4 regions of the Streptomyces sp. NPDC090106 genome follow, and region 3 is predicted to be linked to each of the others. Evidence: riboswitches for the same ligand, from Rfam matches in the RefSeq annotation. Region 3 holds a riboswitch; each other region holds the start of a gene.
The links. A riboswitch is a leader RNA that binds a small molecule or an ion and turns the genes downstream of it on or off. The one in region 3 is predicted to bind cobalamin.
Positions count from the first base shown of each region.

Region 1: it holds a riboswitch for cobalamin, as region 3 does, so the genes downstream of both, ACIPSE_RS19930 (cobalamin biosynthesis protein) here and ACIPSE_RS17180 (prenyltransferase/squalene oxidase repeat-containing protein) in region 3, are expected to answer to the same signal.
Region 2: it holds a riboswitch for cobalamin, as region 3 does, so the genes downstream of both, ACIPSE_RS42385 (ABC transporter substrate-binding protein) here and ACIPSE_RS17180 (prenyltransferase/squalene oxidase repeat-containing protein) in region 3, are expected to answer to the same signal.
Region 4: it holds a riboswitch for cobalamin, as region 3 does, so the genes downstream of both, ACIPSE_RS30850 (CbtB-domain containing protein) here and ACIPSE_RS17180 (prenyltransferase/squalene oxidase repeat-containing protein) in region 3, are expected to answer to the same signal.

Region 1 is NZ_JBIVDS010000005.1:638,438-643,648, reverse strand. Features, by position in the region: gene ACIPSE_RS19945 (lysozyme) at 207-956, shown strand; gene ACIPSE_RS19940 (anion permease) at 1,110-2,336, shown strand; gene ACIPSE_RS19935 (hypothetical protein) at 2,367-2,588, shown strand; cobalamin riboswitch at 2,769-2,911, shown strand; gene ACIPSE_RS19930 (cobalamin biosynthesis protein) at 3,011-3,952, shown strand; gene ACIPSE_RS19925 (cobyric acid synthase) at 3,949-5,211, shown strand, end outside.
Region 2 is NZ_JBIVDS010000020.1:12,019-17,229, reverse strand. Features, by position in the region: gene ACIPSE_RS42405 (hypothetical protein) at 1-771, shown strand, start outside; gene ACIPSE_RS42400 (hypothetical protein) at 768-1,349, shown strand; gene ACIPSE_RS42395 (formylglycine-generating enzyme family protein) at 1,360-2,253, opposite strand; gene ACIPSE_RS42390 (CoA-binding protein) at 2,312-2,719, opposite strand; cobalamin riboswitch at 2,794-2,982, shown strand; gene ACIPSE_RS42385 (ABC transporter substrate-binding protein) at 3,025-4,038, shown strand; gene ACIPSE_RS42380 (FecCD family ABC transporter permease) at 4,035-5,051, shown strand; gene ACIPSE_RS42375 (ABC transporter ATP-binding protein) at 5,048-5,211, shown strand, end outside.
Region 3 is NZ_JBIVDS010000005.1:27,845-33,055, reverse strand. Features, by position in the region: gene ACIPSE_RS17190 (aldehyde dehydrogenase) at 1-1,454, opposite strand, end outside; gene ACIPSE_RS17185 (MBL fold metallo-hydrolase) at 1,655-2,692, shown strand; cobalamin riboswitch at 2,768-2,902, shown strand; gene ACIPSE_RS17180 (prenyltransferase/squalene oxidase repeat-containing protein) at 3,021-4,250, shown strand; gene ACIPSE_RS17175 (SCO2322 family protein) at 4,247-4,888, shown strand; gene ACIPSE_RS17170 (CbiQ family ECF transporter T component) at 4,878-5,211, shown strand, end outside.
Region 4 is NZ_JBIVDS010000010.1:246,802-252,012, reverse strand. Features, by position in the region: gene ACIPSE_RS30860 (acyl-CoA dehydrogenase family protein) at 1-980, opposite strand, end outside; gene ACIPSE_RS30855 (CbtA family protein) at 1,141-1,899, opposite strand; gene ACIPSE_RS30850 (CbtB-domain containing protein) at 1,925-2,146, opposite strand; cobalamin riboswitch at 2,185-2,339, opposite strand; gene ACIPSE_RS30845 (histidine phosphatase family protein) at 2,435-3,007, shown strand; gene ACIPSE_RS30840 (ferredoxin) at 3,391-3,765, opposite strand; gene ACIPSE_RS30835 (DUF6479 family protein) at 3,906-4,226, shown strand; gene ACIPSE_RS30830 (carboxylesterase/lipase family protein) at 4,326-5,211, opposite strand, start outside.

The sequences.
Region 1 (5,211 bases), 610 kb from region 3:
GGCAGACCGCATAAGCGGACAAATGCCCCGCCCACCCGGCTTGGCCGGAGAGTGACGAGGGTTCCGCGATCTTCCAGTAGCCTCTGCCTGTTTTGTCGCGCACGTCGGCATTCGCACACCATTCGCACACCTTCGCATGCCGTTTCGAACGTCGTCCCGCACGCCGTCCCGGACGTCATGCGCACGTCGCCATTCCGGGGGGAAACATGGCTCGTGACCACACTCCGTTCCCGCGTCGCCGCGGTCTCGCGGCGGCCTCCGTCACCGCGCTCGCCCTCACGGGGACCGCGCTCGCCGGGCTGCCCGCCGAGGCGGCGGGCGGCCCCAAGGGCCACGACGTCTCCTCGCACCAGAAGAACGTCGACTGGAAGAGCGCGAAGGCCAAGGGCGCCCGGTTCGTCTACGTGAAGGCGACCGAGGGCACCACGTACCGCAATCCCTATTTCGACCAGCAGTACAACGGCTCGCGCGGCGCCGGCCTGATCCGCGGGGCCTACCACTTCGCACTGCCGGACAAGTCGTCGGGCGCCGCGCAGGCGCGGCATTTCGTACGCAACGGGGGCGGGTGGACGGCGGACGGCTGGACCCTGCCGCCGGCGCTCGACATCGAGTACAACCCGTACGACGCCAAGCACAAGTGCTACGACATGAAGAGCTCCGCGCTGGTGCGGTGGATCAAGTCCTTCAGCGACGAGACCAAGCGGCTCACCGGGCGCCGTCCGGTGATCTACACGACGGCCCACTGGTGGAACAGGTGCACCGGCGGCAGCCGCGCCTTCGCGTCGGATCACGCCCTGTGGATCGCCCGTTACGACGCGGCGGACGCCGGGTCGCTGCCCGCCGGGTGGTCGTTCTGGACGCTCTGGCAGTACGACAACAGCGGCTCTCTGCCGGGTGACCAGAATCTCTTCAACGGCTCCATGGCACAGCTCAAGAGGTTCGCCCGGGGCGCCTAGCCGTGCGACGAACGGACCGCGTGGTTCCGGCGGGAAACGATCAGACCGGAACCAGTCCGTTCGGACACCATGCGGCCCGCCTCAGTTCACCTTCCGTTCATCCAGGTTACCTACGTTCATCCGACCAATGACCTCGAACGATTGCCTGGGTAAATGGAAAACTTCTCGCTGATCCTCGCGATTGTGGTGGTAACCGCACTTGCGTTCGATTTCACGAACGGTTTTCACGACACCGCCAACGCGATGGCCACGACCATCTCGACCGGTGCACTCAAGCCCAAGGTCGCGGTGGCCATGTCCGCCGTGCTGAACCTTGTGGGCGCCTTCCTCTCCGTGGAGGTCGCCAACACGATCTCCAAGGGTCTCGTCGACGAGACCGGCATCCGTCCCGAGGTCATCTTCGCCGCCCTGGTCGGCGCGATCCTCTGGAACCTCCTCACCTGGCTGGTGGGCCTGCCCTCCAGTTCCTCCCACGCCCTCATGGGCGGCCTGATCGGCGCGACCATCGCCTCGGCGGGCGTCGGCGCGGTCCACGGCGACGTCCTCGTCACCAAGGTCCTGATCCCGGCCGTCGTGGCCCCGATCGTCGCCGGTCTCGCGGCCATGCTGGCCACGCGGCTGTCCTACTCGATCGGCAGGAAGGCCGACGGCAAGGCCGCCGCGAAGGGCTACCGCGCGGGCCAGATCGCCTCCGCCGGTCTCGTCTCCCTCGCCCACGGCACCAACGACGCCCAGAAGACGATGGGCATCATCACCCTCGCCCTGGTCGCCGGCGGCGCCGTCGCCCCCGACTCCGACCCGCCGCTGTGGGTCATCCTCTCCGCGGGCATGGCCATCGCCCTCGGCACCTACCTCGGCGGTTGGCGCATCATCCGCACCATGGGCAAGGGCCTGACCGACCTCCAGCCGCAGCAGGGCTTCGCCGCCCAGACCAGCGCGGCGACCGTCATCCTGGCCTCCTCGCACCTCGGCTTCTCCCTGTCCACCACGCACTCCGTCTCCGGATCGGTGATGGGCGCGGGCCTCGGCCGCAAGGGCGGCGTGGTCCGCTGGTCCACCGCCACCCGGATGTTCGTGGCCTGGGGCCTGACCCTCCCGGCGGCGGCCCTGGTCGGCGCGCTCGCCGAGTACGTCACCGGCCTCGGCAGCTGGGGCACCGCGATCGTGGCGGCCTTCCTCATCGGCTCCAGCGCCTGGATCTGGAAGCTCTCCCGCCGCGAGGTCGTCGACCACACCAACGTCAACGACGCCGACGCCGAGCCCGCCGGTGTCGTCACCACGGCGATCGCCGCGGTCACCCCGCCGCCCACCGGCGACCTGACCGCCACGATCCCGGCCCCCGCGGCCACCGAACCCACCCCGTCGCAGGCCACGGCCTGACCCCCACCAGGCAACCCAAGGAAGCGCATCATGGAAATCGACTGGGCGGCACTCGGCTCCGTCTTCGGCGTCAGCCTCGTGGTCACCGTGGCTCTGGTGGCCCTCTTCACCCTCGGCGTGATGGGCCTGTCCCGCCAGGAGCGGGCCGTCGCACAGGGCGGCACCGCCGCCCTCGCGGTCACCGGCGCCTACGCCTGCTTCGCCGCCTGCGCGGCGGCGGTCGGCTACGGCATCTACCTGATCGTGGCCTGACACCCGGCAGCGTTCCCGTCCGCCCTGTCCGGTCCCCTTCCCGGGGACCGGACAGGGCGGACCTCTGTGTGCCCACCGGGGCGGGAAACATGCCGTGAGCCGGTCGCCGCGAGCCCGTCGTCACGGTGCCGGTGTGGGGTTGTCCACACTCCGCTCCCGCAGGTCAACGGCAAGTTGACGGCCGTTCCGGGGGCGTGGTGGACTTCCGGGGCCATGTACGGCGGCAGAAGAGGAAGCCGGTGCGAATCCGGCGCGGTCCCGCCACTGTCACCGGGGTAGACACCCCCGGGAGCCAGGAACTCTCACCGCCGGTCTCGTCGAACCAGGGCGTGGACACCCTGAGTGAGGACATATCGCGATGTTCGCCTGCCGACCGAACCCTGTGACCGGACCGTCCCGCGCACTCCCGATCGGCTGAACCGGTGCGTGCCGATCGCGTCTTCGCGTACGGCGCCGCCGCCGGCCTCCTCGGTGACCTGCTGCTCGGCGATCCCCGCCGGGGGCATCCGGTCGCCGCGTTCGGGCGGGCCGCGGGAGCCGTGGAGCGGGTGCTGTGGCGGGACCACCGCGGGTGGGGCGCCCTGCACACCGCCGTGTGCGCCGGGAGCGCCGTCGCCCTCGGGGCCGTGGCCGAGCGGGCCGTGCGCCCCTCCCGTGCCGCCTCCGTCGCCCTGACCGCCGCCGCCACCTGGGCCGTCGTCGGGGGGACCTCCCTCGCGCGCGAGGCCCGGGTCGTCGGGCGGGCGCTGGACGCCGGGGACGTCGACGCGGCCCGGGCCCGGCTGCCCCATCTGTGCGGGCGCGACCCGCAGGCGCTCGACTCCGACGGGATCGCCCGCGCCGTCGTCGAGTCCGTCGCCGAGAACACCTCCGACGCCGTCGTCGGCGCGCTCGTGTGGGGAGCCGTCGGCGGGGTGCCGGGGCTGCTCGGGTTCCGGGCCGTCAACACCCTCGACGCGATGGTCGGCCACCGCTCCGAACGGTACCTGCGGTACGGCTGGGCGTCCGCGCGCCTGGACGACGTGGCCGGCTGGCCGGGGGCGCGGCTGACCGCCGTGCTGGCCGCGCTCGGCGGGGACGACCGCCGGGGCGCCGTCCGCGCCTGGCGCCAGGACGCCGCCAAGCACCCGAGCCCCAACGCCGGCCCCGTGGAGGCCTCGTTCGCGGGCGCCCTCGGCGTACGGCTCGGCGGGACGCTCTCCTACGCGGGGCGCGTCGAGCACCGGCCCGTACTCAACGGCGAGGGGCGGGCCGTCGCCTCGTACGACATCGAACGCGCCGTACGGCTGTCGCGGCGCGTCGGGCTGCTGGCGCTCGGGGTGAGCGTCGCCGGGCGGGCTCTGCTGAAGGGGCGCAAGGGATGAGCGGGAGCTTGGGCGGGGGGCTGCTCGTCGCGGGGACCACCTCCGACGCCGGGAAGAGCGTCGTCACCGCCGGGATCTGCCGGTGGCTGGTGCGGCAGGGGGTGAAGGTCGCCCCGTTCAAGGCGCAGAACATGTCCCTCAACTCGTTCGTGACGCGCGAGGGCGCCGAGATCGGGCGGGCGCAGGCCATGCAGGCCCAGGCCTGCCGGATCGAACCGTCCGCGCTGATGAACCCCGTGCTGCTCAAGCCCGGCGGCGACCAGAGCAGCCAGGTCGTGCTGATGGGCAAGCCCGTCGGGGAGATGAGCGCGCGCGGCTACCACGGCGGACGGCAGCAGCGGTTGCTGGGGACGGTCCTGGACTGCCTGGCCGAACTGCGGGGCACGTACGACGCGGTGATCTGCGAGGGCGCCGGGTCCCCCGCCGAGATCAACCTGCGGCGCACCGACATCGTCAACATGGGCATCGCCCGCAACGCCGGGCTGCCCGTCCTCGTTGTCGGGGACATCGACCGGGGCGGGGTCTTCGCCTCCTTCTTCGGAACCGTCGCCCTGCTGTCGCCGGAGGACCAGCGGCTCGTCGCCGGGTTCCTCGTCAACAAGTTCCGGGGCGACGTCGGGCTCCTCGAACCCGGCCTCGACATGCTCCACGGACTCACCGGACGGCACACCTACGGGGTGCTGCCGTTCCGGCACGGGCTCGGCATCGACGAGGAGGACGGGCTGCGCATCTCGCTGCGCGGCACCGTGCGCGAGTCGAACGTCGCCCCGCCCCACGGCGAGGACGTGCTGCGGATCGCCGTCTGCGCCGTCCCCCTGATGTCCAACTTCACCGACATCGACGCGCTGGCCGCCGAACCCGGCGTCGTCGTGCGGTTCGTGGACCGGCCCGAGGAACTCGCCGACGCCGACCTCGTCGTCGTCCCGGGAACCCGCGCCACGGTCAGGGCCCTCGACTGGCTGCGGGAGCGCGGGATCGCGGACGCCCTGCTGCGGCGGGCCGCCGAGCGGCGGCCCGTCCTCGGGATCTGCGGCGGCTTCCAGATCCTCGGCGAGCACATCGAGGACGACGTCGAGAGCCGGCGCGGCGAGGTCACCGGGCTCGGACTGCTGCCCGTGCGGGTGCGGTTCGCCCGTGAGAAGACCCTCACCCGGCCCACCGGCGAGGCCCTCGGCGAGTCCGTCGAGGGGTACGAGATCCACCACGGGGTCGCGACCGTCGAGGGGGGCACCCCCTTCCTCGACGGCTGCCGCGTCGGC
Region 2 (5,211 bases), on a different contig from region 3:
CGCACCGCCTCCCGGGAACGGCTGCGCGGCCAGGTGTCCGGACAACTCGCCGTCCTCACCATGGAGTTGTCCAAGTACGCCGTGCTGGAGGCGCAGGCCGTGCCGGCCGGTCAGCTCGTCGGCATCGCCCGGGACATCACTCGCAGCACGGCCGAACTGTCCCGCACCCTGTCCGACAGCGCCGACCGCATGGAGAAGATCTTCGATCCGGGACCCGACGGCAGTGTCGTCGCGGCCCTCGACAAGTGGACGCGCTCCGCCGGTGAGTTGAGCGAGATGGGCCGCTCCCTGACGGTGCCGCACCAACTCCTGCGCGACTTCTCGCGGATGCGCGACGAACTGCGCGGCGACGAACAGGCCACCCGGGAGTCGCTCGCGGCCCTGCTCACCGAACTCCGCAAGGCCGCGGGCAGCTCCCAGCAGGCCAACCGGGTGCACGCCACCGTCGCCGACGAGGTCTCCGAGACCACCCGACGGGTCGGCGAGGCGATGGGCGTCCTCAACGACAACAGCGAACGCATGTACTTCTACATGGACGCCCTGGAACGCGTCCTCGCCTTCCTCCAGCACGGCGGCGGCCCCGGCGACGGCCCCGGACCCGACCCGATGTCCAACTCCCGGGGCCCGTTCCCCACCGGCCCGTACAACGGCAACGGCAACGGTCACCCGGCCGCCCCGACCCCGCCCGCCCCGCCCGGGACCGGCGGCACCGCCGCTCCGCCGCCGCCTCGCCGCCCCAGCGACTCCTGGTACGGCGAGGAGCAGCGGTGAGGCGCCGCCCCGCGGGCCTGGGCATCGCCCCGCGCCACCTCGCGGGCTGGCTCTTCGCCGACCTCTTCCTCGTCCTGTTCCTCGTCGTGCTCGGCATGGTCGCCTCCGACGGCACCAACGCGTCCGGCACGGCCGGCCACCGTTCCCCGACCCCCACCCCGACACCCCCGACCACCGCACCGCCCCCGTCCCCCACCCCGAAGGGACCCACGGGCCTGGACCCCAAACGCCACACCATCGCCGTGACCCTCTCCGGCGGCGCGACCGGTCGCGCCGCCGGAAAGGGCGGCCTGAGCGCCGGGGACCGCAAGAGGATCGTGGCGGCCGTCGACCAGGAGATGCGCGCGAGCGCCAAGGGCCGCCGCATCGGCATGGTCATCACCTTCGGCATCGCGCCCCAGGCCCAGCTGGGCGCCGCCACCGATCTCGCCGAGGACGTCAACGCCACCCTCAAGTCCCGGCGCCCGCAAGCCTTCTGCGGCGGCAACGTGGGCACCCGGCCGTTCTGGGGCGGCGGACCGGCGGACCACGTGGAGATAGAGCTCTACTACATCAACGCGTGCGAGGACGGCCGTTAGGCAGCCGGGCTCACCCCGCGCAGCGGAACCCCGTGTGGCCGCTGGACGAGTCCGGGGTGTTCGCGCTTCTGGCGGCCACGCGGTAGCGGTTGCAGTACGAGCGGTGGCACAGGTACGAGCCGCCGCGGATGACCCGTGACGCCTCCGTGCGGTCCCACGGGTCGGCGCACCACTCCCACACATTGCCGGAGACGTTGTACAGCCCGAAGCCGTTGGGTTCGAAGGCGGTCACGGGGGCGGTGCCCCGGTGGCCGTCGGCGGCCGTGTTCCTCGTCGGGAAGGTGCCCCGCCAGATGTTGCAGCGGAACGCACCGCCGGGGTCGAGTTCGTCGCCCCACGGGTAGCGCTTCTGCTCCAGGCCGCCGCGGGCCGCGTACTCCCACTCCGCCTCCGTGGGCAGCCGCCGGCCCGCCCAGGCCGCGTAGGCCGCCGCGTCGTGCCACGACACGTGCACGACGGGATGGTCCGCCCGGTCGGCGACCGAACTCCCGGGCCCCTCCGGCATGTTCCACGCCGCGCCGGCGACCGCGCACCACCACGGCGTCTGCTCGGGACGCGGCGCGCCCCGGCGCAGCGCGGCGGGCAGGAACCCGGCGAAGACGTACGACCAGTCCAGCCGCTCGGCGTCGGTGACGTACCCGGTGTCGTCGACGAACGCCGCGAACCGTTCGTTGGTCACCGCGTACGCGTCGATACGGAACGGCTCGACCCGTACCGTCCGCACCGGCCCCTCTCCGTCGGCCGGGAAGCCCTGCGCGTCCTCGGCGCCCATGAGGAACGCGCCGCCGGGCAGCGCCACCGTCCCGTCGTCGCCGACCGGCGTCCGGGCCGGCGGCACCGCGATCCGCGGCAGGTCCACGGCACCGGAGGAGGGCGCGCAGCAGGGCGAGGGGGAGTCGTGCATGGTCGGCGAGCCTACGCCGCCTCCCTGTGCCGAGGGCCGGGGCCGGCGACCGCCGGGGTCAGCCCAGCCGGGGGATCTCGATCGCCGGGCAGCGGTCCATGACCATGTCGAGTCCGGCGGCGCGTGTCCGGTCGTACGCCTCCTCGTCGATCACCCCGAGCTGGAACCAGACCGCCCTGGCCCCCTTGGCGACGGCCTCGTCCGCGACGGCCCCGGCGAGGTCGCTGTTGACGAAGACGTCGACGACGTCCACGTCGAAGGGGATCTCGGCGAGGGAGGCGTAGCCCTGCTCGCCGTGCACGGTCTCCGCCTTGGGGTGCACGGGCACGACCCGCTTGCCGTACCGCTGGAGCGCCGCGGCCACGCCGTACGCGGCGCGCCGCGTGTTGGACGACAGGCCCACCACGGCCCAGGTGTCCCCGCTCTCGGTGAGCATCCTGCGGATCGTCGCTTCGTCGCCGTGCACGGTCGTCTCCCAAGGTCGCGTGGCCGGTCGGGCCCTTGGCACAACAGTGCGCGGCGCCCGGCGATTCCCGGCCGTGATAGCTTGCCGAGGCCAGTCGAACCCATGTACGTGGGTCAGGGAATCCGGTGTGAATCCGGAACTGACGCGCAGCGGTGAGGGGGACGGGCGGGGCCTTTCGCCACTGGACGCCGTACGCGTCCGGGAAGGCGCCCCGTGCCGGACGAACCCGAGTCCGAAGACCTGCTGGCGCGTTCCGTACGACCGGGCTCCGCGTTCGAGCCCTCGACGACTGAGGACCTGTTCCCGTGCCCCAAGCACGTTCCACCGCCCTGCTCCTGGCGGGCGCCTTCCTGCTGACCGCCTGCTCCGACGGCGGTTCCGGCGCCGCCGACACCAAGGCCGCCGTGACCCTGAAAAACTGCGGCGAGACCGTCCGCGTCGAGACGCCCCCGAAGCGGGCCGTCTCCCTCAACCAGGGCACCACCGAGATCATGCTGTCCCTCGGCCTCGCCGACCGCATAGTGGGCACCGCGACCTGGACCGACCCCGTACTGAAGAACCTGGAGAAGGCGAACGCGAAGGTGCCGCGCCTCGCCGACAACGCGCCCTCCTACGAGAAGGTCCTGGCCGCCGAACCCGACTTCGTCGCCGCCTCCTTCGTCTCCACGCTCGGCAAGGGCGGCGTCGCCACCCGCGAGCAGTTCGGGAAGCTGGGCGTGCCGACGTACGTCTCCCCGTCGGACTGCGCGGGCAAGGACAACACCGGGGACGGCGACGGCTCGCGCAGGACGCCGCTGGGGATCGACGCCGTCTACGGCGAGATCCGCGACCTCGCGGCCGTGTTCGGCGTGGAGGAGCGCGGCGAGAAACTCGTCGCCACGCTCAAGCAGCGGATGAAGAAGGCCACTTCGGGCCTCGACGCCTCGGACGTCAGCGTCCTGTACTGGTTCGCCAACGCCGAGTCGCCCTACATGGCGGGCTGTTGCGGCGCGCCCGGCATCATCACCCGCAGCCTCGGCGCGAAGAACGTCTTCGACGACTCGCACGAGGAGTGGCCGCAGATCAACTGGGAGACGGTCGCCGACCGCGACCCGGACGTCCTCGTCATCGGCGACCTCACCCGCAAGTCGCAGACCGCCGAATCCGCCGCGCGGAAGATCGGGTTCCTGGAGAGCGACCCGGTCACCAGGAACATGACCGCCGTCCGCGAGAAGCGGTACGTGCTGCTCAGCGGGCAGGCCATGAACCCGAGCATCCGCACCGTCGACGGCGTGGAGACGGTCGCGGCCGGGCTCCGCGCGGCCGGGCTCGGCACGTGACGGTGCGGCCCTGGGCGCTCGGGACCGCCGGCGCGCTGCTGCTCGCCGGCTCCCTCGCCGTCGCGATCACCATCGGCCCGGCGGACATCGGCGTCGCCGACGTGTGGTCGACCGTGCTGGCCCATCTCGGCCTCGGCACCTCAGGGCTCCCGCCCATCCGCGACGGCATCGTCTGGGAGCTGCGGCTGCCCCGCACCCTCCTGGCCGCCGTCTGCGGGGCCGGGCTCGCCGTGTGCGGCGCGGTCATGCAGTCGCTGCTGCGCAACCCGCTCGCCGACCCCTTCGTCCTCGGCGTCTCCTCCGGCGCCTCGACCGGGGCCGTCGCGGTGGTCGTCCTGGGCGTCGGCGGCGGGCTCGTCCCGGTGTCGGCCGGCGCGTTCCTCGGCGCCCTCGTCTCCTTCGCGCTCGTCCTGCTGCTCAGCCACACCCTCGGCGGCAGCACCGACCGGGTCGTCCTCGCGGGTGTCGCCGCGATGCAGCTCTTCTCCGCGCTCACCTCGTTCGTGGTGATGACCGCCGCCGACGCCGAGACCACCCGCGGCGTCCTGTTCTGGCTCCTCGGCTCGCTGAGCGGCGCGGGCTGGACCGACGTCGCCGTCTGCACGGCCGTCCTCGCCGCCGCGCTCGTCGTCTGCCTGTCGTACGCCCGCACCCTCGACGCGTTCGCCTTCGGCCAGGACGCCGCCGCGGCCCTCGGCGTCTCCGTGGCCCGCACCCGGCTCGTCCTGCTCTGCGTCACGGCGCTGCTCACCGCCGCGCTGGTCAGCTCGGCCGGGGCGATCGGCTTCGTGGGCCTCGTGCTGCCGCACGCCGTCCGGGCGCTCGTCGGCCCCGGGCACGCGCGGCTGCTGCCGCTGTCGGCGCTCGCCGGGGCGGTGTTCCTGGTGTGGGTGGACACCCTCGCCCGTACCGTCCTCGACCCGCAGGAGGTCCCCGTGGGCGTCGTGACCTCCCTGATCGGCGTACCCGCGTTCGTGGCGGTGCTGTACCGGACCCGGGGGGCGGCGCGATGAGCCTCGCCGCGGACCGGGTCGGGCGGACGACCGACGGCCATCTCCTCCTCGACGGCGTCACCCTCGCCCCCGCGCCGGGCTCCGTCGTCGGGCTCCTCGGGCCCAACGGCTCCGGCAAGTCCACGCTCATCCGCCTCCTCGCCGGACTCCTCGCGCCGAC
Region 3 (5,211 bases):
CCTTCCCAGTCGGCCGGCAGGTGGATCATCTTGTGTTCCAGGAATCCGCTGAGCCCTTCGGGCCCGAACTCCCGCCCCAGACCGCTGTTCTTGTAGCCGCCGAACGGGCCGAGCATGTCGAGGCTGAAGGTGTTGACGTTGTACGTGCCGGTGCGCACCCGGCGGGCGAAGTCGACGCCGTGGGGGGCGTCGGCGGTCCAGACGCTGCCGCTGAGGCCGTAGTCGGAGTCGTTGGCGATCCTCAGGGCCTCCGCCTCGTCGCCGTAGGGCAGCAGGCAGATCACCGGGCCGAAGATCTCCTCCCGGGCGATCCGCATGGAGTTGTCGACGTCGCCGAAGAGGGTCGGCTCGACGTACCAGCCCTTGTCGAGGCCCGCGGGGCGCCCGCCGCCGGTGAGGATCTTCGCGCCCTCCTCCTGGCCGATGCGGATGTAGTCGAGGTTGCGCTGCTGCTGCCGCCTGGCCACCAGCGGGCCCACCTGGGTCGCCGGGTCCAGCGGGTCGCCCACCACCAGCGCGCTCGCCGCGGCGGTGAACGCCTCGGCGAACTCGTCGTAGCGGGAGCGGGGAAGGAGGATGCGGGTCTGGGCCACGCACGCCTGCCCGTTGTTCATCCACGCCGCCGGGACGACCCCGGCGACCGTCGCCTCGACGTCCGCGTCCGGCAGCACGACCGCCGCGGACTTGCCGCCCAACTCCAGGGTCACGCGGGTGAGATGGCGTGAGGCGACCTCCATCACGCGCTTGCCGGCCGGGACCGAGCCGGTGAAGGAGACCTTGTCGATCCCGGGGTGCCCGACCAGGTACTCGCTGACCTCGCGGTCGGCCGGGAGGATCGACAGCACGCCTTCGGGCAGCCCGGCGTCCCGGGCGATCTCGGCGAGGAGGTACGCGTCCAGCGGGGACTCCGGCGACGGCTTGAGGATCACCGTGCAGCCGGCCAGCAGCGCGGGGGCCAGCTTGGCGGCGGCGACGAACTGCGGGACGTTCCACGGGACGACGGCCGCCACGACCCCGACCGGCTCGCGGCGCACGAGGATCTTGCCGAGGACGCCGTCGCGCTGCTCCTCGTAGGTGAAGTCGCGCGCGACCGTGATCGCCGCGTCCCACACCATCATCGCGCCGAGCGCCTGCGCCAGGACGCTCCAGGAGTACGGGGAGCCGTTCTCGGAGGAGATGACGCGGGCGATCTCCTCGTGCCGGACGAGGATGCCGTCCTTGATGCGGGTGACGACCTCGATCCGCTCGTCCAACGACAGCCGGGGCCAGGGCCCTTCGTCGAACGCCCGCCGCGCGGCGGCCACCGCGCGGTCCACGTCCCCGGGCGCGGCGTGCGGCACCCGCCCGATGACCTCCTCGGTGTGCGGGGAGATCACCTCGATGACGTCCGGGCCGAGGGGGTCGGTCAACTCCCCGCCGATGAAAAGCTGTCCGTGTTCCACGAGCTCGGTCATCGCCGACCGCCTCCCCGGGAGCTGACTCTGACGGTTCATCAGATTCTGAGATACCGGAACTGATACCAGTTCCACTCGGATGAGTCCACAGACCTCACACCGGTTCACCGTGCCGCCGGAGCCGGTCCGAGTAGGTGACTGGGGCTCCCACAGGAACCCGTTCTAGTTATAGTGACGGGAACGCGGAGACGGGGGAACCCATGTCACAGCCCAGGCCCACGGTCGGCGACCACGGTGGGGGTGTCCGGTCCCTCAGGGTCCCCATCCCGGACAACCCGCTCGGCCACACACTCGTCTACGTCGTCGACACCGACCGGGGTCCGGTGCTGATCGACACGGGCTGGGACGACCCCGCGTCCTGGGACACCCTCGCGGCCGGTCTCGCCGCGTGCGGCACCGCGCCCGGCGAGATCCACGGCGTGGTGATCACCCACCACCACCCCGACCACCACGGCCTGTCCGGCAAGGTGCGGGACGCCTCCGGCGCCTGGATCGCGATGCACGAGGCCGACGCCGCCATCGTCCGCCGCACCCGCGAGACCCGGTCCGAGCGCTGGTACACCTACATGACCGCGAAGCTGACGGCCGCCGGCGCCCCGGAGGAGCACATCGCGCCCCTGCGCTCGCCCCGCCCGCGCCGCCTCCCCGGCTTCTCCCCCGCCCTGCCCGACCGCGAGATCGTCCCCGGCGAGACGCTGCCGCTGCCCGGCCGGCGGCTGCGCGCGATCTGGACCCCGGGCCACACGCCGGGCCATGTCTGCCTGCACCTGGAGGAGGACCACCCGGAACGGCTCCCCGGCAACGGGCGCCTGTTCTCCGGCGACCACCTGCTGCCCGAGATCACCCCGCACATCGGCCTCTACGAGGACCCCGACGACGCCACCGTCACCGACCCCCTCGGCGACTACCTCGACTCCCTGGAACGCGTCGGCCGCCTCGCCCCCGCCGAGGTGCTCCCCGCCCACCAGCACGCCTTCCCCGACGCCCCGTCCCGCGTACGGGAGTTGCTCGCCCACCACGAGGAACGCCTCACCGGCCTGCACACCCTCCTGGCCCGGCCCCTCACCCCCTGGCAGCTGGCCGAGCGCATGGAGTGGAACCGCCCCTGGTCCGACATCCCCTACGCCTCACGCACCATCGCCGTCTCGGAGGCGGAGGCCCACGTCCGCCGCCTGGTCAAACTGGGCCGCGCGGAGGCGGTCGCGGGGAGCGACCCGGTGACGTACGTGGCGGTGTGAGGGCACCGGGCGCGCACCTACCCGAAGCCGTGCCTCCGGGGCCCGCTCACAGGGGGCTCCCAGGCGCGTCGGCACGGCCCGGTACAGTGACCGGGTCGTCATCACACCCGTACGGGGGAAAGCCGGTGCAATTCCGGCGCTGACCCGCAACCGTGAGCCGCCCGCGAACCAGGGGCGGCGAGCCGGATCGCCCCGTGCGGTGCTCATGACCGGCTCACGCGCGTCGGCAACCGGCCGGCGCACGGCACCGTCGAGGTCTACGGGGCCGAGCCGCCCGGGGTCGTCCCGTGCTGCCCGGCTCCCCCGCAGGGAGAGGCATCCGCCGATCATGAACGTCCGCCGCAGCGCCGCGGCCCTGGCCGCCACCGCCGTGCTCGCCACGGCCGCCCCGGCCGTGGCCGCGTCCCCCTCCCCCTCGCCCTCCACAGCCGTCCCGGACGGCCTGTACGGCTCGGCGGACCCGACGTACGACGGCGTGTGGCGGCAGTCGCTGACCCTGCTCGCGCAGCGGGAGCAGGGTGTCGAGCCGGCCGCGACGGCGGTGGACTGGCTCGTCGGCCAGCAGTGCGCGAACGGCGCCTTCCCCGCGTTCCGCGCCGACCCCGCCCAGGCGTGCGACGCGAAGGTCATGGTCGACACCAACAGCACGGCCGTCGCGGCGCAGGCCCTCGCCGGGAACGACAAGGCGGTGTCCAAGGCCCTCGCCTGGCTGCGGTCGGTCCAGAACACCGACGGCGGCTGGGGCTACACCGAGGGCGGGGCCAGCGACGCGAACTCCACGTCCGTCGTCATCGGCGCGTTCCGCTCCGCCGGACGGTCGGTCACGGAGGTCGAGAAGGACGGGCACACCCCCTCGGACGCCCTGCTGGAGCTCGCCCTGCCCTGCACGGGCGACGGCGCGGGCGCCTTCGCCTACCAGCCCGGCAAGAAGGGCGAGCTCACCGCCAACGCGGACGCCACGGCCGCGGCCGTGCTGAGCGCCTTCGGCGGACAGCCGGGGGCCGTGGTGCCCGGCGCCGACCAGGCCTCCACGTCCTGCGCGAAGCCCGGCGACCTCACGCGGGCCGCCCGCAACGGCGCCGCGTACCTCGTCGGCGCGATGGGCGAGGACGCCCACCTCATGTCGGCGCTGCCCGGCTCCGAGGACCAGCCGGACTTCGGCAACACCGCCGACGCGGTCGTCGCCCTGTCCGCCGCCGGCTTCACGAGCGAGGCCGCCGCCTCCGCCCGCTGGCTCGCGGCCAACTCCCTCGAATGGGCCGGGCAGAGCGGCCCCGCCGCCTACGCCCAGCTCGTCTTCGCCGCCCGCGCCGCCGGCCTGGACCCGCGCGCCTTCGGCGGCGAGGACCTGATCGCGCTGCTCGACGCGACCGGCCCGAAGCCGGCGAGCGTGCCCGCCGCGAAGGGGACCGGCGCCGCCGGGGACAAGGAGAAGGACAAGAAGGAGGACGAGGACGGCGGGGGCGTCGGCGTCTGGTGGATCGTCGGCGTCGGACTCGTCGGCGGCATCGGCATCGGCTTCCTCCTCAGCGGGCGCACCAGGAAGCGGCAGCCGTGATCCGCCGGGTCCTCGCACCCGTCCTGGCCGCGCTCGTCCTCGTGACCGGCGCCGCCCAGGCGGCCCAGGCCACCGGCTACCGCTACTGGTCGTTCTGGGACCGCGCCGGCACCGCCTGGACGTACGCGACCCAGGGCCCGGCGACCGCCGTGCCGTCCGACGGCGACGTCCAGGGCTTCCGGTTCGCGGTCAGCGAGGACTCCTCCGAGGCGACGACACCGCGCACGGCGGACTTCGCGGACCTCTGCGCGGACACCCCCGCGCGGGACGGCCGCAAGCGCGTCGCGCTCGTCCTCGACTTCGGTACGGCGGCGGACGCCCCGGCGGGCGAGACCCCGCCCGCGCTCCGCACCGCGTGCGCGTCGGTGGCCGAGGACGCGACGACCGCGGAGGCCCTCGCCTCGGTCGCGAAGCCCCTGCGCTACGACACCAACGCCCTGCTGTGCGCGATCTCCGGGTACCCGGAGTCGGGCTGCGGCGAGCAGGTGGCGCACCAGGACGGCGACAGGACCGACCGGAAGAAGGCCGCGTCGGAGGAACCCGGCCCGTCCGTGGGCCTGTTCGCGGGCGTCGCGGCGGTGGCGGTGCTGGGCGGGGCGGCGGTGTGGCAGGCGAGGCGTCGCAGACATGCCCGCTGAGCCGCGGCGGCCCGCGCCCGACTCCCCGCACCCCGGGGCCTGGTGGCTCTGGGCCCTGTCCCTCGGCGTCGCGGCGACCCGCACCACCAACCCGCTGCTGCTCGCCCTCCTCATGGCGACCTCCGGGTACGTGGTCGCGGCCCGCCGCCCCGACGCCCCCTGGGCCCGCTCCTACGGCGCGTTCGTGAAGCTGGCCCTCGCCGTCCTGCTCATCCGTCTCGTCTTCGCCGTCACCCTCGGCTCACCGCTGCCGGGCACGCATGTGATCGTCACGCTGCCCGAAGTCCCGCTCCCCGCCTGGGCGCAGGGCATCCGGCTGGGCG
Region 4 (5,211 bases), on a different contig from region 3:
CGGCGGGCCTCGGAGCCGTAGACCTTGACGGCGGAAGCGTCCTGCGGGGTGAGGGTGCCGTTCTGGACGGCGTGCACCATCTGCCAGTTCAGCAGCTTCATGGCCTCCAGGCGGGTGTGGGTCTGCGCGAGCCGGCACCGCACCCAGGGCAGGTCGACGACGCGGCGGCCGTCGGCGAGTTTGGTGTCGGTGGCCCAGCGCTGGACGTCCTGGAGGGCGCGGATCGCCATGGTGCCGTGGGCGGCGAGGGTGACCCGCTCGTGGTTGAGCTGGTTGGTGATCAGCCGCCAGCCCTGGTTCTCCGCCCCGACGCGGCGCGAGACGGGGACGCGGATGTCCTCGTAGTAGCTGGCCGTGGTGTCGTGCCCGGCGAGCGTGTTGATCACGGTGCAGGAGTAGCCGGGTTCGGTGGTCGGCACCAGCAGCATGGTGATGCCCTTGTGCGGCGGGGCCGCCGGGTCGGTGCGGGTGGCGAGCCAGACCCAGTCGGCGGTGTCGCCGTTGGTCGTCCAGATCTTCTGCCCGTTGACGACGTACTCGTCGCCCTCGCGCACGGCCCGGGTCTTCAGGGCGGCGAGGTCGGTGCCCGCGTCGGGCTCGCTGTAGCCGATCGCGAAGTCGATCTCGCCGGAGAGGATCTTCGGCAGGAAGTACGCCTTCTGCTCGTCGGTGCCGTACTGCATGATCGTCGGGCCGACGGTGTTCAGCGCCATCAGGGGCAGCGGGACGCCCGCCTGGGCGGCCTCGTCGAAGAAGATGAACTGTTCCATCGCGGTCAGCCCGCGTCCGCCGTACTCCTCGGGCCAGCCCACGCCCAGCCAGCGGTCGGCGCCGAGGCGGCGGACGCTGTCGCGGTAGAAGCGCTTCTGCTCACGCCGTTCGCCGTGCCGGGCCCGTGCCTCGTCGGGAGCCAACTCGGCGAAGTAGGCGCGCAGTTCGGTGCGCAGCCGCTGCTGCTCGGGCGTGTATTCGAGATGCACGGCGCCTCCAGGCTCCCCGGTACCGGTCCGTCCTGTCGGCGCACACGGTAGAACGCGTTCCAGAAATTGGGAATGGCGAGGCGTACGAAAGGCACGCGCGCACGACCCCGGGGCGCGCGAAAGGCCCCCGCCCGGCGGGGGCCTTTCCTGTGGCGCTGCTTCAGTGGGCGACCGGGGTCGCCTGTGCGGCAGCCGCCTCCCGTGCCGGTTTCGGGGCCAGTTGGCGTTCGGCCAGCAGTCCGAAGACCAGACCGAAGGAGGTCCACAAGGTGAACTGGACGGCCAGCGCGGCGAGTCGGTACTGCCACAGCAGCGCCGCCGGGAAGTGCTCCGGCACCTCGCTGAACGACGGCAGGAACGCGTACGCGAGCCCGACGACGAGGACGAAGGCCGCGCCCGCCGCGACGGTCGCGTTCCAGTTGCCCAGACGGGGCGCGAGACGCTTGCCCAGGATGACCGCGCCCACCGTCAGCAGCACGCTGAGGACGATCATCAGGAAGAACAGCGCGGTCCGCTGGTTGAGCGTGTCCGGGTCACCGACGGCCGGCGGGTTGGCCGGGTACTTCAGGAACGGCACGACGTAGACCGAACCGAGGCCGGCCGCGGCGAGCAGCAGCGCGCTCGCCCGCGGTCCGAACCGGCCGATCCGGCCGAGCGCGAAACAGTAGGCGAGCGCGGCGATGCCGCCGAAGGCGATCCCGTAGACGAGAACGCCCGTGGACAGCCCGGCCGTGGACTGGAGGGCGCGGCTGACGAGTTCCTCGCCGCCGTGCTCGTGGGCGTGGGACTCCTCGAAGGCGATCGCCTCGTCGACCCGTGGTTCGCCCAGGAAGTAGGCGACGACGAGAGCGGCCAGGCCCGCGGCGAGACCCGCGAGCATGCCACGTACCAGGAGGTTTCTGACAGTTGCGGAATTCATGCTCAGGTGTGCTTCCTCGTCGCTGTCAGTGGCAGGGGAAGCCGAGCAGATGGCGGGCGTCGTGCACCCACTCGTGAACGCCCTCGCCGGAGACGAGGGAGGTGGCGCCCTGCTCGGCGCCGACGAAGTAGAGCAGGACCAGCATCAGGACGCCGAAGAAGACCGCCCAGGGGGCGATGGCGCCGATCGGCAGTTTGGCGGGTACGGCGGCGGTGCTGGTGGTCGGCTGAGCGACAGACTGCGCCATGGCAGGTGCCTCCTGGGGGAACTCGCGTCCCGTGTCGGTGGTGCACAGGACGACGGGGCGGGTCTGACTCACCCGGCCCGCACCCGTGAGGGCGTGCCCGGCATACAGTGGCGCGACCGTGCCGGAATCCCACCGGCTTCCACCGAACCGTCGTCGATATCGACGAGAAGGTACCGCGTGGGAGGGATACGGCCAAGAGCGCACGGGAGGCGGCCGGGTGCTCACGGGAGGCCGTCCAGGCCGTCAACGAGCGTGCGTGGACCGGAAATCGACCGCGAGAACGGACTCATGACCAGCCAAGTGATGTTGATCTCACCCGCGATCACGGCGGCCCTGCGCGAGGCCAGGTTCGACGACGGCTGCGGCCTCGACCCGTCCGGAGCGCGGCTCGCGCGCTCCGCCGCGGGCACGCTTCCCGCCGCGGAACGGGTGCTGGTCTCCCCCACGGTCCGCTGCCGCGAGACCGCCGCCGCGCTCGGCCTCGACGCCCTGGAGGCGCCGGAGCTGGCCGCCCTGGACGCGGGCCGCTGGCGCGGGGCCTCCCTCGCGGACGTCAGCGCGTCGGAGCCTGCCGAACTGGCCCGCTGGCTCGGCGACCCGGAGGCGGCGCCCCACGGCGGCGAATCGGTACGGGCCCTGTGCGACCGGGTCGGGACCTGGCTCATCGCCCTCGCCCCTCTCTCCGGCCGCACCGTCGCGGTGGCCGAACCGGAGATCGTCCGCGCGGCGGTCGTCCGCGCCCTGGGCGCCCCGGAGTCCGCCTTCTGGCGCACCGACGTCACCCCGCTGACGGCGGTGGAACTGAGCGGGAGGGCGGGCCGGTGGAACGTCCGGGTGGGGAGTCCGCTGCGGGGGGTGTGAGGGGACGGGGCGAGGACCAGGGGCCCGGCCCTCGAGCGGGCGCGGCACGCCATGGCACTTGAGGCGGGCGCCAAGGGCCGGACACCTTGCAGGAGGGGCCGCCGGCCGGGCAGCCGGATGCCTCGGGCCGGGCAGCCGGATGCCTCGGGCCGGGCCGCGGGCGTCCGGCTCCATGAACGGTGCGGCTCGGCCCAGGGCCCCGCTTGGCACCCGAGCCCCAAGCCCGTCGCCAGGCTGCAGGCCAAGCACCCCAAGCGGCCAGGTGCGGTCGGGCCGAGCCGGGCGGTCGGGCACCTACGGCCAGGGTGTCTCGTACCGGGCGCCCTGGCCTCAAGTACCGCCCGGTCAGCGGGCCTTGAGGTGGGTCGCGTCCGCCGCGGCCCTCAGACCAGCGCCGCCATGAAGTCCGTGCACGCCTGCGCGCACTCGCGGCAGGCCTTCGCGGTCTCCACCGCGCCCGAGTGGTCGTCGAGGAGCTGGGCGCACTCCAGGGCCACGGCCCGGCACCATTCCAGTTGGACGCGGATCGCGTGTTCGTCCAGGTGGTTCTCCTCGGACAGGACACGGCAGGTCGCGTCGCAGACCTCGGCGCACATGATGCCCTTGCGCCGCACGAGTTCCTGCTGTTCCGTCCCCTCCGGATCGATGAGGCTCGCCCGCAGCGCGCACGCCCGCGCACACTCGGTGCACGCCTGTGCGCACGCGAAGCGGTCCTCCAGGAACCGGAAGAGCTCCTGTTGGGATGTCGTCGTAGTCACCCCGGGCGGGTAGCCGTCGCGGTGCGCGCCAAACCCCGGGGCCGGGGTTCCTGCGGGCCGGGTTCTCGCGGACCAGGTTCCCGCGGACCGGCTGTCCCGCGGGCCGGTTCGGCCGGGCCGCGAGGGGTACCCGGCGCACCATGAGCACCACATGGATCGAGATGGCGGCAGGCCGGGGCGCCCTGGGCGTCGGGCTGGTCGTGGCGGGCGTGCTGGTCGTGGCGCTGCTGCTCGGCGCGTTCTGGACGGGCGCGCGGGTCCGCAGGCGTGAACTCCCGCCGCCCCGTCCCGAGGAGCAGCCGCGGCTGCCGGAGGGCGGGCCGGTGCGGGAGGTCATGGAGGAGCGGGAGCCCGCCGAGATGCCCAGGAGCGACGAGCGGACGACCCCGCACGAGATGCCCGGCTTCGGCAACAGCCCCACCCGCACGGGACCGGACCCGGACCGGCGGGGGCGCGACTGAACCCGCCGCTCCGGCGAGGGCGCGACAGGACCCCGCCGCTCCGGTGCGGACGCGACTGAGCCCCGCTGCTCCGGTGCGGGCACGGCCGACCCTCGCCGCTCACCCCTCCAGCAGCGGCAGCGGGCCGAAGGTGTGGCTCTCCCACAGGCGGCGGGACGCCTCCTCCGGGTAGGCGGTCACCGTCGGTTCCGTGTCGAGGAGCCGGGTCGCGCGGCGCTCGGTGTCGTAGAGGGGCCAGCCCGGGTCGCCGGTGGCGGCGAAGGAGGTCCAGGCCGTGCGGAAGCGGGCCGAGAGGGCCTCGGCGTCCGGGCCCGGCTCGGGGCCGATGAGGAGGGCGCCGAGGGTCTCGAAGCGGCCGAACGTCAACGGGATGTCTAGGCCGTGGCAGGCGCCGAGCACACCGCCGTCCACGGGGGCGGACCAGGTGAGTTCGTAGAGGTGGGTCCGGCCGCCGGCGGCGGCGTGCGCGTCGGCCAGGTGCAGGGTGGGCATGCGGAACAGCCAGTCGGACTTGACCAGTTCGTACAGCCGCTCCGCCGAGGCGTCCGGGAACGCGGCACGGTAGGCCGCCTCGGCGTCCGGCGTCGGCCCGAACAGACGCAGCGCCCGGGACGCCGCCGCCGCGTCGACACGGCCGAGTTCACCGCCGAGCAGCATGAACAGGCGGTACTCGTCGCGGTTGTGACCGGTGATCAGCTCCACGTCGCGGGCGGCGCCGCCCGCGAGGGCCTCCCAGGGCGTGGCGGGCAGGACGTCGCCGTCGACGACCGGCGAGTACGGGGTGGCGGTGTGGGCGACACGGCCCCAGCGGTGGGCGTGCGCCGGCATCCGGCCGCCCAGCGCCGCGCCCGCGTCGGGCAGTTTCCGCGGCTCGACCCCGGCCAGGTCGGCCACCGTGGGGCGCAGGCCCAGCACGTCCGCGGCGGCCACGGCGATGTCCCCGGCGAGCGCGTCCGAGAAGAACGTGCCGGGCACGCTCTGCGCG